4 regions of the Sodalis sp. RH14 genome follow, and region 3 is predicted to be linked to each of the others. Evidence: predicted binding sites of a transcription regulator. Region 3 holds the regulator's gene; each other region holds the start of a gene.
What was found. Region 3 encodes PurR, which represses purine synthesis genes. Its sites were predicted from a motif close to CANGCAAACGTTTGCNTG; they were not measured.

Region 1 (3,160 bases), 3.0 Mb from region 3:
AACGGGGATAGTCCGGGAATTCATTACTGATTCTCCTGCTGGGTACGATAAAGCTTGCCGACGGCCGCGGCCATCAGCACTTCCTGGGTGGCCTGTTCGATGGGGAATATGCCGCTTAAGCGGCCTTCATGCATCACCATGACGCGATCGCTCATGCCAAGGACCTCCGGCATCTCGGAGGACACCAGGATGATGGAGAGCCCTTCCTGTTTAAACTGGTTGATCAACTGGTAAATCTCTTTCTTGGCGCCCACGTCGACGCCCCGGGTCGGCTCATCCAGGATCAGCACCTTAGGGCGTGTCATCAGGCCGCGCGCAATGGCGACTTTTTGCTGGTTGCCACCGGACAGCAGGCCGATAGGCTGCTCCATCGACGGCGTTTTGATATTAAATAAACGGATAAAATCCCCGACAGCCACCCGCTCGTCGGCGTGTTTCAGCCAACCGGCCTGATGGCTAAAGTAGCGCAGGGCGGTTAAAGTCATGTTTTCCTTTACCGACATGCCCAGCACCAGTCCGTCGCGCTTGCGATCCTCGGAAATATAGACAATGCCGTTGGCAAGCCCGTCCTGGGGCGACCTGGCGACCACGGCACGTCCGTCGAGCGTCACGCTGCCGCCGGTGCGCCTGGCGGCGCCATAGAGGGTTTTCATCAGTTCGGTACGGCCGGCGCCCATCAGCCCGGCGCAGCCCAGGATTTCCCCCTGGCGTAGGGAGAAACTGACGTCATGCACCCCGGGGCCCGACAGGTGGCTGACCAGCAGGCGCTCCTCGCCCGGACGCTGTGTGACGCGCGGATACTGTTCCTCCAGGCGGCGGCCCACCATCATTTCAATCAGCCTGTCTTCCTGCAGCTCGTTTACCGGCCGTTCGGCAATAAACTGCCCGTCGCGCATCACCGTGACATCGTCGCAGATCTCGAAAATTTCCTTTAGCCGATGGGAGATATAGACAATGCCGCACCCCTGCTGCTTCAGTTCGTTTATCACACTGAACAGCGATGCCGTTTCCGTATCGGTTAACGCATCGGTGGGCTCGTCCATGATGATCACCTGCGACTTAAAGCTGATTACCTTGGCGATTTCCACCATCTGCTGATCGCCAATCGATAATTCCCCCACCAACCGGTGGCTGCTATAGCCCAGGTTCAGGCGGCCCAGGAGTCGGTCCGCTTCGCGATACATCCGCTTCCAGTCGATGCCGCCGATACGGTTAAGGAATTCGCGCCCCAGGAAGATATTTTCGGCGATCGTCAGTTCAGGGATCAGGTTAAGTTCCTGATGGATGATACCGATACCGGCCTCCTGCGACGCCTTGGGGCCGCTGAAGGCAACTTCCTTTCCCATAAATATGAGCGTACCGGCATCCTTGCTGTAAATCCCGGTCAACACCTTCATCATGGTGGATTTACCGGCGCCGTTCTCCCCCACCAGCGCCATCACGCGGCCGGGATACACGGTCAGCGCCGCGCCGGAAAGCGCTTTGACGCCCGGAAACGACTTGTCTATCCCGCTCAGTTGCAGTAAGGGTTGCATAAATGCCTCAGAAGGTGACGCCGGAGCAGAGGATAACGTTGGCGAAGGGCGAGCACTCCCCGCTGCGAATAACGGCCCGGCTATGGGCGGTCTGCGCTTTGAATGCCTGATGGCTGATATAGTCGATGACGATGGTATTGCCCTGCGCTTGCTCCAGCTGGGACAGCCCGGCCAGCAACGCCTGGTGCAGCGCGGGATTATGGGCGGCCATTTCGCTGGCGATTATCGCCCTTTCCACCTGCATCTCACTGGCCACGACGTCGAACACCTGTAAAAAACCCGGCACGCCCTGGGTCAACGCCAGATCGATCCTGGCGGCTGTCGCGGGTATGGGCAACCCGGCATCGGCAATGACGATTTCATCGGTATGCCCCAAGCGGGAAATCAACGCGGAAACCTCGGCGTTGAGCAGTAATCCTTTTTTCATTGGCAGATCCTCCCAGCGAAACGTTTCGCTGGGCTGAAAATAATCACAAACGGGCCAAGCCACAAGCGGGAAACATCAAAAATGTGATCGCCATCGAAACGTTTCGCTGGACCAGGCGGCACGGCGGCGGCTGGCGTGACCACCGGCGCGTTGTTCATTATCGCCGGATAAAGAGCGGCCGCATCCTTGCCATGGCCTCAGGGCGCCATCTTTTGTTTGATCTCATAAATCACATCGTCCCATCTTTCTTCGCCACGCATGTTTAGACTGTGTTTATAGTCGTTGCCGCTGCGAAAAAAATCTTTCTTAATATCAATGATATCAATGGGGAAAAACATTTCACTTTCTGCATCCCACAACATATTCGCCCCATGGAGATCAGCGTGTATCATATTGACATTATTTAGTTTTTCCAGCATATCGACAAAGCGTTCAACTGCATCGTGCGGCAGGGAGCCCTCGGGAAGTGAATCTAACGTTATGCCGGGAATTTTGTACATTCTGTTATAAAAATTACCATCATTATCAGCAAATACCTTTGCCGATTCCGGGCCATAATATAAACGAAAGCTTTCAGCCTCCTTTTCCGCCAACATTTCAATATCTATATCGGCGTCGCCATCCGGATGTGGGCGCATCATCTTGATATACCAATTGGGATCCTGGCCATCCTGGAAAACGATACCGTAATCACCTTCACCAATCTGCGTACCGAGCAGGAGTTCAAGGTTAACGGATTCGTCATCGGGATCAAACACAGGCACTTTCCGCCCTTGCGCCGGCGCCACATTGACGGCGCTTTCATCAATTTTAAACCGTTTTGCCCAGGGAGGAATTTCACTAAACTGTTCAATATGTAAGGCAAACGAATATTCGTTAAACAGTCCCTCCTGGGGGAAATGGTATTGAGACAGCAGTGTTTTGGCCTGTTCAAGGTCGAACCCATCCAGGTCCTTGAGAATATCCACAGCATGCTTACGCGGCCTGAGTCCCCCCCGGCCGCTCATGCCAATCTTAAGGAGATCGTTAATCCTTTCCCTAAAATTTTCGACATGAAATTTATTTTTCTTGAAGCGAAGGTTGATTTTTCGATGATTATTCATCAGAAAAAACTTGTATGCGGTTTGCGGATATCTTTTCACTTTAAAATATTTATTTTTAATTTTCAGATATGAATTATTATTTATATCCCAGCGCA
Region 2 (3,160 bases), 1.3 Mb from region 3:
ACTCGGCCATCCGAAGCGTAATTAACTGCGGGCCGCCGACGCGGGTCAACGCCGCGCCGTGCGCAGCGCTTAGCCCATGCGGTAATTCGGGGATTCTTTGGTGATGGCGACGTCATGGACGTGGCTTTCCTGAATACCCGCGCCGCTGATACGCACAAATTCAGCCTTGGTGCGCAGCTCGTCGATAGTAGCACAGCCGGTCAGGCCCATACAGGAGCGCAGCCCGCCCATTTGCTGGTGGACGATTTCCTTCAGGCGGCCTTTATACGCCACCCGGCCTTCGATACCTTCCGGCACCAGCTTGTCGGCAGCGTTGTCGGTCTGGAAATAGCGATCGGAGGAACCTTTGGACATGGCGCCAAGCGACCCCATGCCGCGGTAGGATTTAAACGAACGGCCCTGGTAGAGCTCGATTTCACCGGGGGATTCCTCGGTGCCGGCCAGGAGCGACCCGACCATGACGCAGGAGGCGCCGGCGGCGATGGCCTTGGCGATATCGCCGGAGAAGCGGATACCGCCGTCGGCGATAACCGGGATGCCGGTGCCTTCCAGCGCTTCCACCGCATCGGAAATGGCGGTGATTTGCGGCACGCCCACGCCGGTGACGATACGGGTGGTGCAGATGGAGCCGGGACCGATGCCCACTTTAACCGCGCTGACGCCCGCCTCGACCAGCGCGATGGCGCCGGCGCCGGTGGCGATATTGCCGCCGATAATCTGCAGGTCGGGATATTTGGCGCGGGTGGCGCGGATACGTTCCAATACGCCCTCGGAATGGCCGTGGGAGGAATCGATCAGCAATACGTCGACGCCGGCGGCGACCAGCGCGTCGATACGCTCTTCGTTACCGGCGCCGGCGCCTACCGCCGCGCCTACCCGCAGGCGGCCGTGCTCGTCCTTGCAGGCGTTGGGCTTGCGCTCCGCTTTCTGGAAATCCTTGACGGTAATCATGCCGAGCAGATGGAAATGCGCATCCACCACCAGCGCTTTTTCCACGCGCTTTTCATGCATTTTCTGCAGCACGACTTCGCGCGCCTCGCCTTCTTTTACCGTGACCAGGCGCTCTTTCGGCGTCATGACCGCGGTAACCGGCTGGGACAGGTCGGTGACAAAACGCACGTCGCGGCCGGTGATAATGCCCACCAGCTCGTTGTCGTCGGTGACCACCGGGTAGCCGGCAAAACCGTTACGGGCGGTCAGTTCCTTTACCTGAGATAAGGTGGTGGCGGGAGTAACGGTCTTGGGATCGGTGACCACGCCGCTTTCGTGTTTTTTCACCCGGCTGACTTCTTCGGCCTGGCGTTCGATGGACATATTTTTATGGATAAAACCAATGCCGCCTTCCTGGGCCAGGGCGATAGCCAGGGGCGCTTCAGTCACGGTATCCATGGCGGCGGAGAGCAGCGGAATATTCAGGCGTATTTTTTTAGTCAGTTGCGTGCCGAGTTCGGCCGTGTTGGGTAACACCGTGGAATGTGCAGGTAACAGGAGGAGATCGTCGAACGTTAGAGCTTCTTTTGCGATACGTAACATAGCAATATCTCACCAGGATGAATGTATAAAATATTGCCGTGGCATTATACAGAACGTAACCGGTTGCCTCCAGCACTTTTTAAAAAAAATGCTTGATCTGCGCTGAGCGATAAGTAATATCAATCGATTAACCCTTATTTATAGAAGTTGATCTGGCTCACATGTCTTCACCGCCCACCGCCTTGATTTTTACCGTCTCCCGTCTTAACCAGACGGTGCGCGAACTGCTGGAAGGCGAAATGGGCCAGGTCTGGCTGACCGGCGAAATCTCCAACTTCTCGCAGCCCGCCTCCGGCCACTGGTATTTTACGCTGAAGGACGATCGCGCCCAGGTGCGTTGCGCGATGTTTCGCAACAGCAACCGGCGGGTAACCTTCCTGCCGCGCAACGGCCAGCAGGTGCTGGTGCGGGCGGCGCTGACGCTGTACGAACCGCGCGGCGAATACCAGTTGGTAACCGAAAGCATGCAGCCCGCCGGCGACGGCCTGCTGCAACAGCAATTCGAGCAGCTTAAGCAGCGCCTGTCCGCCGAAGGTCTTTTTGACAGCATCCATAAGCAGCCTTTGCCCAGCCCGGCCCGCCGGGTCGGCGTGATCACCTCCGCCAGCGGCGCGGCGCTGCATGATATCCTCAATATTCTGCGGCGCCGGGATCCCTCGTTGCCGGTGGTGATTTATCCCACCCAGGTGCAGGGCCAGGACGCGCCGGCGCAGATCGTGCGCGCCATCGAGGCCGCCAACCGGCGCGGCGAGTGCGACGTGCTGATCGTGGGCCGCGGCGGCGGTTCGCTTGAAGATCTCTGGGGCTTTAACGATGAGCGGGTGGCGCGGGCGATTTTTGCCAGCCGCCTGCCGGTGGTGAGCGCGGTCGGCCATGAAACCGATGTCACCATCGCCGATTTTGTCGCCGACCTGCGCGCCCCTACCCCTTCGGCGGCGGCGGAGCTGGTCAGCCGCAATCAGCTGGAGCTGGCGCGGCAATTACAGTCCCAGCAGCAGCGCCTGGAAATGGCGATGGACTATTTTATGGCACAGCGCCAGCAGGTCCTGACCCGGATGCAGCACCGCCTGCAGCAACAGCATCCGCACCTGCGCCTGGCGCGCCAGCAAACGGCGCTGATAAAACTGCGCCGCCGGCTGGACGACAGCCTGCAGGGGCAGTTGCGCCAGGCGCGCTTACGCCAGGAGCGTTTGCTCCAGCGCCTGGGCCAGCGGGCGCCGCTGCCGCGCATTAATCACGCGCAGCAGCGCTTACAGTCTTTAGGCTACCGGCTGCGGCAGGCGATCGGCGGCCGCTTGAACCAGCAGGGGCACATACAGGCGCTGCGCTACCGGCTGGCGCAGGGCATCACCCGGCAGTTAAGCGGGGAGCAGCGGACCTTCGGCATGCTGTGCTCCCAGCTGGAAGCGGTCAGCCCGCTGAAAACGCTGGCGCGCGGGTTCAGCGTTACCACCGATACCAGGGGGGCGCTGGTCAAACGGGCCCGGCAGGTGAAGGCGGGGGATATCCTGTCAACACGTCTGGAAGACGGGCGGGTGGAAAGCCAGGTGCTGAGCGTCACGCCCGCCGCGGCGAAATCCGCGCGGCGCGCCAAAGACGCCGGATAACGCCCGGGGCCGGCGCCGTA
Region 3 (3,160 bases):
GGCGGCGGCAATGCGTAAGGTATCTTTTAAATGATGCGGAAGTTTATTCTCCAGACCCGCCCTGAGAACACGCTGGAAAAAAATGTCCAGCCGCTCACACTCCCACCAGCCATCCATGTAACTCTCGCCCAATCCCAAAGATCCATCCTGCAATACGCGCTTAAAAAATCCCGGATTCTTGATTCGGATATCAAATGGTCTTGAACCATTGAGTTCAATACCGGCTTCAGAGAGCAATTCATGGACGATACGGTACCAATCATTATCATGAAAGCTCAGGTCTTCAACGCACGAGGAACTCATAGCTTCTCCATCACCTTTCTTCTGCAGTGCCCCGTCAGGAAAAGCACTCACCATGCCTGCGGGCTTTATAAGAATCCACGGTTATCCGTGGTGTCTGAAGTATCACCATCAACAGAGGAATATAAAGTAAACCTTAGACTGCGACTTAGCCGGGCGCTTTATAAAAGGGTGATGTCATGTTGGAAAACACGACATACTTTTATACAAATTTATTAGACAACTCGTTATAATTGTTAACGATATTGAGTATAAGCCTGCATTTTAATTTAGACAATAGCTAACGCGCTAATGTATTTCCCATTATAACTTAATGATTTCTCGCTGAAACAATAACTCTTTGCGCAGAGATCATTATATGAAAAATCTTGTGTCCGAGGCGGACGGCGCTTTACATAGCAACAGACCCTGGAGGCGCCAGCCCGTTGCCCGGGCCTGGCGCGTGGCCTTAAGCGGGGAAGGGACCGTCTGCGACCGAACGGCGTTCAATCAGCGACGGATGGACTTCGATGGTTTTGGCGTTCTCGCGTTTGCTGGTAATCCTATCGAGCAGCATGGTAAGCGCCGCCTCGCCCAAATCCTCTTTAGGCTGATGGATGGTGGTCAGCGCCGGGCTGAAAAAGCACGAATTGCGCACGTTGTCGTAGCCGATGATAGAAATATCCTCAGGTACGCTCAGGCCCATTTCATTAATGGCGCACAGTGCGCCCATGGCCATAATGTCGCCGCCGCAGAAGACCGCGGTGGGACGCGGCGTTTGCGCCAGGATTTGTTTCATCGCCAGGTAGCCGGATTCAGGCTCGAAATTGCCTTGCACAATCCAGCGGTCGTTTAACGGGATGCCGGCCTCCGCCATGGCATGCAGATAGCCGCGGTGGCGGCCGCCGCCGGTGTTGCGCGCCAGCTGTCCGGGAATGGCGCCGATGGCGCGATGGCCGCGTTTAAGCAAATATTGCGTCGCCATATAACCGCCGGCAAAGGCGTTATCGATAATGGTGTCGGTAAAATCACGGCGAGCCTCACCCCAATCCATGACCACCATGGGGATATGCTGATATTCCTCAAGCATATCCAGCAGCGTTTCGGGATACTCGGCGCACATCACCAGCAGGCCGTCGACGCGCTTTTGCGCCAGCATCGCCAGATAGGCGCGCTGTTTTTCGAGATCATTGTGCGAATTGCACAATATCAGGGTATAACCGCGAGCAAAGCAATGGTGCTCAATCGCCTCGATAATTTCGGCGAAATAGGGCGCCTCGCTGGTGCTGGCGAGCAGGCCGATGGACTTGGTGCGATTGACCTTCAGGCTGCGCGCCACGGCGCTGGGTGAATAATGCAGTTGTTTAATGGCGTCCAGCACGGCAATTTGAGTGTCTTGCGCAACAAAACGGGTTTTATTGATCACATGCGAAACGGTGGTTGTCGATACATTAGCGCGTTTTGCCACATCTTTAATGGTTGCCATGCCTTTGATACTCCCGTACGCCCTGGCTGGAATAATGTCTGTCGAAGGCGCAAGCACTTTCCGACGCTGTGGAATTAACCGTTAATTTTCGTTCATCCCGCGCCAAAGTGAAAGTGTTAAATGTGGCGGCTACAGGTTGGGAGCAAGCTTTTTCATCGCTGTTATGGCAAACTGACGATAACTGCTCTGCGGGCCGGTGGATAAGGCCGGCGCCCTGGTTTACGTTAAGGAGATAGAATGGACAGCGATTTAAAAATGTCGTTACTGACCACGGTGTTCTCGCTGCTGGTGATTATTGTCTTCAGCTTTACCGCCGTCATGAACTGACACCCTCTCGGTTCAGATATAAAAAAGAGGAGCCTTGGCTCCTCTTTTTTTTCCGGCGCGCCTTCAGCGGATATTTTTCGGCGTGACCACCCGGCGGGCGCCCACGTAATGATCCTGCCAATAATCCTCACTCAGATAGCTGATACGGATATCGCTGCCGGTGCGGGGCGACTGGATAAAGCGACCATTGCCAAGATAGACGCCGACGTGATCCGCCGCGCCGCGATTGGAAATATGGAAAAAGACCAGGTCGCCGCTTTCCAGCTCGTCTTTCTTAACCGGCGCTGCGTCGCGCAGGTGGTACATTTCGTTGGCGGTGCGCGGCATATGGATGCGTACCACATCCTTGTAGGCGTAATAAATCAGGCCGCTGCAGTCAAAGCCGGTATTAGGCGACATGCCGCCCCAACGGTAAGGCTTGCCCATTTGGGAGAGGAGTTTATTCATGGCGGTAAGCTTGGCGGTCTGGTAGCGTTTCTTATGGCTCTCGCTCATCTTTATCGGCTGATCGTTGGCCACCAGTTCTACCGCCGCCTGATCTTTTATCATCCGGTGCCGGCCGTAACCTTTTTTATAGCCTTTTTTCGGCGGAGTGAAGGAGGCTATTTTTTTCGTCGCCGTGGTTTTTGATGCCTTGGCAAGAGGGGACGTTTTGCTTTTCTTCGCGCCGGTTTTCGCCACCGCGGGTTCCAAAGGCCGTTTCACGCCGGCTTTTTCATGCGCCGGTTCCGGCGATTTTTTAATGCTGGCTTTTTCACTGACGGCGGGCGCGCTGGCGACAGGTTTGCTTTTCTTGGCTATTTTTACCGGTTTGCGTTTGCGCCGGTCGCCGGTTTTTGCCGCCGCTGCCTGGGATTTGCGCTGATCGGCATTGACGCCGGCGCTCGGCGCGGCATGTGCCAGGTTCAAAAACAACTGGGTAAAAAGCAACACAAAAAGCGTAAAGCATAAACGCATGATAAACGCTATCCTTATGTGGCCCAAAATAGGGGGTTATCAACACCTCACAGGAATTTAAGCTATTTACCTCGTCATTGCATCATCAATTCACTACTTATTGTGTATAAA
Region 4 (3,160 bases), 2.9 Mb from region 3:
GCAACGGCGGCTGATCCTGGAGGAGCTGCTGGCCCATAATCTCAGTATGCTGGCGGTGCGGGCTGGGGTACGCAAGGAGCTGGCGCTGGCGCTGACCGCCGATCATCATCTCAAGCAGCAATTCCTCGGCCGGCTGCCCTTCGCGCCCACCGGCGCCCAGCAACGGGTGGCGACGGAAATCGAGAGCGACCTGGCTCTACCCGTGCCGATGATGCGTCTGGTGCAGGGCGACGTCGGCTCGGGTAAAACCCTGGTGGCGGCCCTGGCGGCGCTGCGAGCCATTGCCCAGGGCAAGCAGGTGGCCTTGATGGCGCCCACCGAACTGCTGGCCGAGCAGCATGCGCAAACGTTTCGCAACTGGTTTGAGCCATTGGGCATTGAGGTGGGCTGGCTGGCCGGCAAACAAAAAGGCAAGGCGCGTATTGCCCAGCAAGATGCCATCGCCGCCGGCAGGGTGGCGATGGTGGTGGGTACCCATGCCATTTTCCAGGAACAGGTGCAATTCTCGGGGCTGGCGCTGGTGATTATCGACGAGCAGCACCGCTTTGGCGTGCATCAGCGCCTGGCATTATGGGAGAAGGGCCTGGCGCAGGGGTTCCATCCCCACCAGCTCATCATGACCGCCACCCCCATCCCGCGCACGCTCGCCATGACCGCCTACGCCGATCTGGATACCTCGGTTATCGATGAGCTGCCCCCCGGCCGCACGCCCGTGACCACGGTGGCCATTCCCGACACCCGGCGCGAAGATGTCATCCAGCGGGTGCGCCAAGCCTGCTTACAGGAGCAGCGCCAGGCCTATTGGGTCTGCACCATCATCGAGGAATCCGATCTGCTGGAAGCCCAGGCGGCGCAGGCCACCTGGGAGGGGCTCGCCGCCGCCCTGCCGGAGCTGACCGTCGGGATGGTGCATGGGCGCATGAAATCACAGGAAAAACAGCAGATTATGCAGGCATTCAAGGCCGGTGAGGTTCACTTGCTGGTGGCGACCACCGTTATCGAGGTCGGCGTCGATGTGCCCAACGCCAGCCTGATGATTATCGAAAACCCGGAACGCCTGGGACTGGCGCAGCTGCATCAGCTGCGCGGCCGCGTGGGGCGCGGCGCGGTGGCCTCGCACTGCGTGCTGCTCTATAAATCGCCCCTGAGCAAAACCGCGCAGCGGCGTCTACAGGTGCTGCGGGATACCAACGACGGTTTTATCATCGCGCAACAAGATCTGGAGATCCGCGGCCCCGGGGAATTGCTGGGCACGCGCCAGACCGGCAACGCGGAATTCAAAGTGGCCGATCTGCTGCGCGACCAGGCCATGATCCCGGAAGTCCAGCGGCTGGCGCGCCATATCCACCAACACTATCCCGCCGCCGCCCAGGCGCTGATTGAGCGCTGGATGCCGGAGCGCGTGCGCTATACCAACGCCTGAGCCATAAGTATTCCCTCTTGTTCACTCCCGCCGGCATCGGCACCCGGGGCGCCGGCCTGAAATCTGCGCCGGCATTGACCTATATCAACCGGCGCGGGCGCAGGTCGCGAGCAATCGTTTGCTTTTAAAAACAGGATGATTAAAATGCCTCCTTTGCCGCCCAGGAATGTTTCCCCCCATGACCATGCCAGCCACTGACGTTGATGACGCGCCGATTCCCGTTGCCAAAAGCGAGCTGATTTATCACCTCGACGATCGTCCGCCGCTGGCGGAAACCCTGTTTGCCGCCTGCCAACATCTGCTGGCCATGTTTGTCGCCGTGATTACGCCCGGCCTGTTAATCTGCCAGGCGCTGGGGCTCCCGGCGCAGGACACGCAGCATATTATCAGCATGTCGCTGTTTGCCTCCGGCCTGGCCTCACTGCTGCAAATCAAGACCTGGGGACCGGTGGGATCGGGCCTGCTGTCCATCCAGGGCACCAGCTTTAACTTTGTCACGCCGCTTATCATGGGCGGCCTGGCGCTGAAAAACGGCGGCGCCGATGTGCCCACGATGATGGCGGCCCTGTTCGGCACGCTGATGGTGGCGTCCTGCACGGAAATTTTATTATCCCGCGTGCTGCACCTGGCCCGGCGCATCATTACGCCGCTGGTATCGGGTATCGTGGTGATGATTATCGGCATTTCCCTGATCCAGGTCGGCCTGACTTCCATCGGCGGCGGTTTCGCCGCCATGGGCGATCATACCTTCGGCGCGCCGAAAAACCTGATGCTGGCGGGCGTGGTGCTGCTGGTCATCATCCTGCTCAATCGTCAGCGCAATCCCTATCTGCGGGTCGCCTCGCTGGTGATCGCCATGGCGGTGGGCTATCTGGCGGCCTGGATGATGGGCATGTTGCCGCAGACCGCTCCCGCGCCGGCGCAATCCATAATCATGGTGCCGACCCCGCTGTATTACGGCCTGGGTTTTGACTGGGATCTGCTTATCCCGCTGATGCTGGTATTTATGGTCACTTCGCTGGAGACCATCGGCGATATTACCGCCACCTCCGACGTCTCGGAACAGCCGGTACGCGGCCCCATCTATATGCGGCGCCTGAAAGGCGGCGTGCTGGCCAACGGCCTGAATTCAATGCTGTCGGCCGTGTTCAACACTTTCCCAAACTCCTGTTTCGGTCAAAATAACGGCGTCATCCAACTGACCGGCGTCGCCAGCCGCTATGTCGGCTTTGTGGTGTCGCTGATGCTGATTGCGCTGGGGCTGTTTCCGGTGGTCAGCGGCTTTGTACAGCATATTCCCGAGCCGGTGCTGGGCGGCGCGACTATCGTCATGTTCGGCACCATCGCCGCGTCCGGCGTACGTATCGTATCCCGTGAACGGCTTAATCGCCGCGCCATTATGATTATCGCCCTATCGTTGGCGGTAGGGCTGGGCGTGTCGCAGCAGCCGCTGATTTTGCAGTTCGCGCCGCAGTGGCTGAAGACCCTGATGTCCTCCGGAATTGCCGCCGGCGGCATTACCGCCATCATCTTGAATTTATTGTTCCCGCCGGAACATAATTAATTAGTTAGCTATCATTTTTTTGCGGTCGCCGTATCAATACGGCGGCTTTTTTTTGTCTGAAGCACATTGGCTATTGAGAAGCCCCGTTAATTACGGCATAAACTGGGTAACCTTTATGACAGCGATGGATTTGAGCAATGAAATTTATTGGGAAACTCTTATTATCAATACTT

Region 1: rbsD (D-ribose pyranase) is a predicted target of PurR. The motif match lies at 1,976-1,993, and genes of this name have one in related genera.
Region 2: guaB (IMP dehydrogenase) is a predicted target of PurR. The motif match lies at 1,586-1,603, and genes of this name have one in related genera.
Region 4: ACL2XQ_RS26490 (nucleobase:cation symporter-2 family protein) is a predicted target of PurR. The motif match lies at 1,531-1,548, and genes of this name have one in related genera.

The regions. Positions count from the first base shown of each region.
Region 1 covers NZ_CP178739.1:5,930,151-5,933,310, reverse strand. Annotated here, with positions in the region: gene rbsC (ribose ABC transporter permease) at 1-24, opposite strand, end outside; gene rbsA (ribose ABC transporter ATP-binding protein RbsA) at 24-1,535, opposite strand; gene rbsD (D-ribose pyranase) at 1,543-1,962, opposite strand; gene ACL2XQ_RS26970 (hypothetical protein) at 2,160-3,160, opposite strand, start outside.
Region 2 covers NZ_CP178739.1:4,241,082-4,244,241, forward strand. Annotated here, with positions in the region: gene guaB (IMP dehydrogenase) at 70-1,533, opposite strand; gene xseA (exodeoxyribonuclease VII large subunit) at 1,695-3,140, shown strand.
Region 3 covers NZ_CP178739.1:2,924,799-2,927,958, forward strand. Annotated here, with positions in the region: gene cfa (cyclopropane fatty acyl phospholipid synthase) at 1-303, opposite strand, end outside; gene purR (HTH-type transcriptional repressor PurR) at 749-1,765, opposite strand; gene ACL2XQ_RS13350 (YnhF family membrane protein) at 2,003-2,092, shown strand; gene ACL2XQ_RS13355 (NlpC/P60 family protein) at 2,156-3,049, opposite strand.
Region 4 covers NZ_CP178739.1:5,825,113-5,828,272, reverse strand. Annotated here, with positions in the region: gene recG (ATP-dependent DNA helicase RecG) at 1-1,423, shown strand, start outside; gene ACL2XQ_RS26490 (nucleobase:cation symporter-2 family protein) at 1,608-2,987, shown strand; gene ACL2XQ_RS26485 (AsmA family protein) at 3,125-3,160, shown strand, end outside.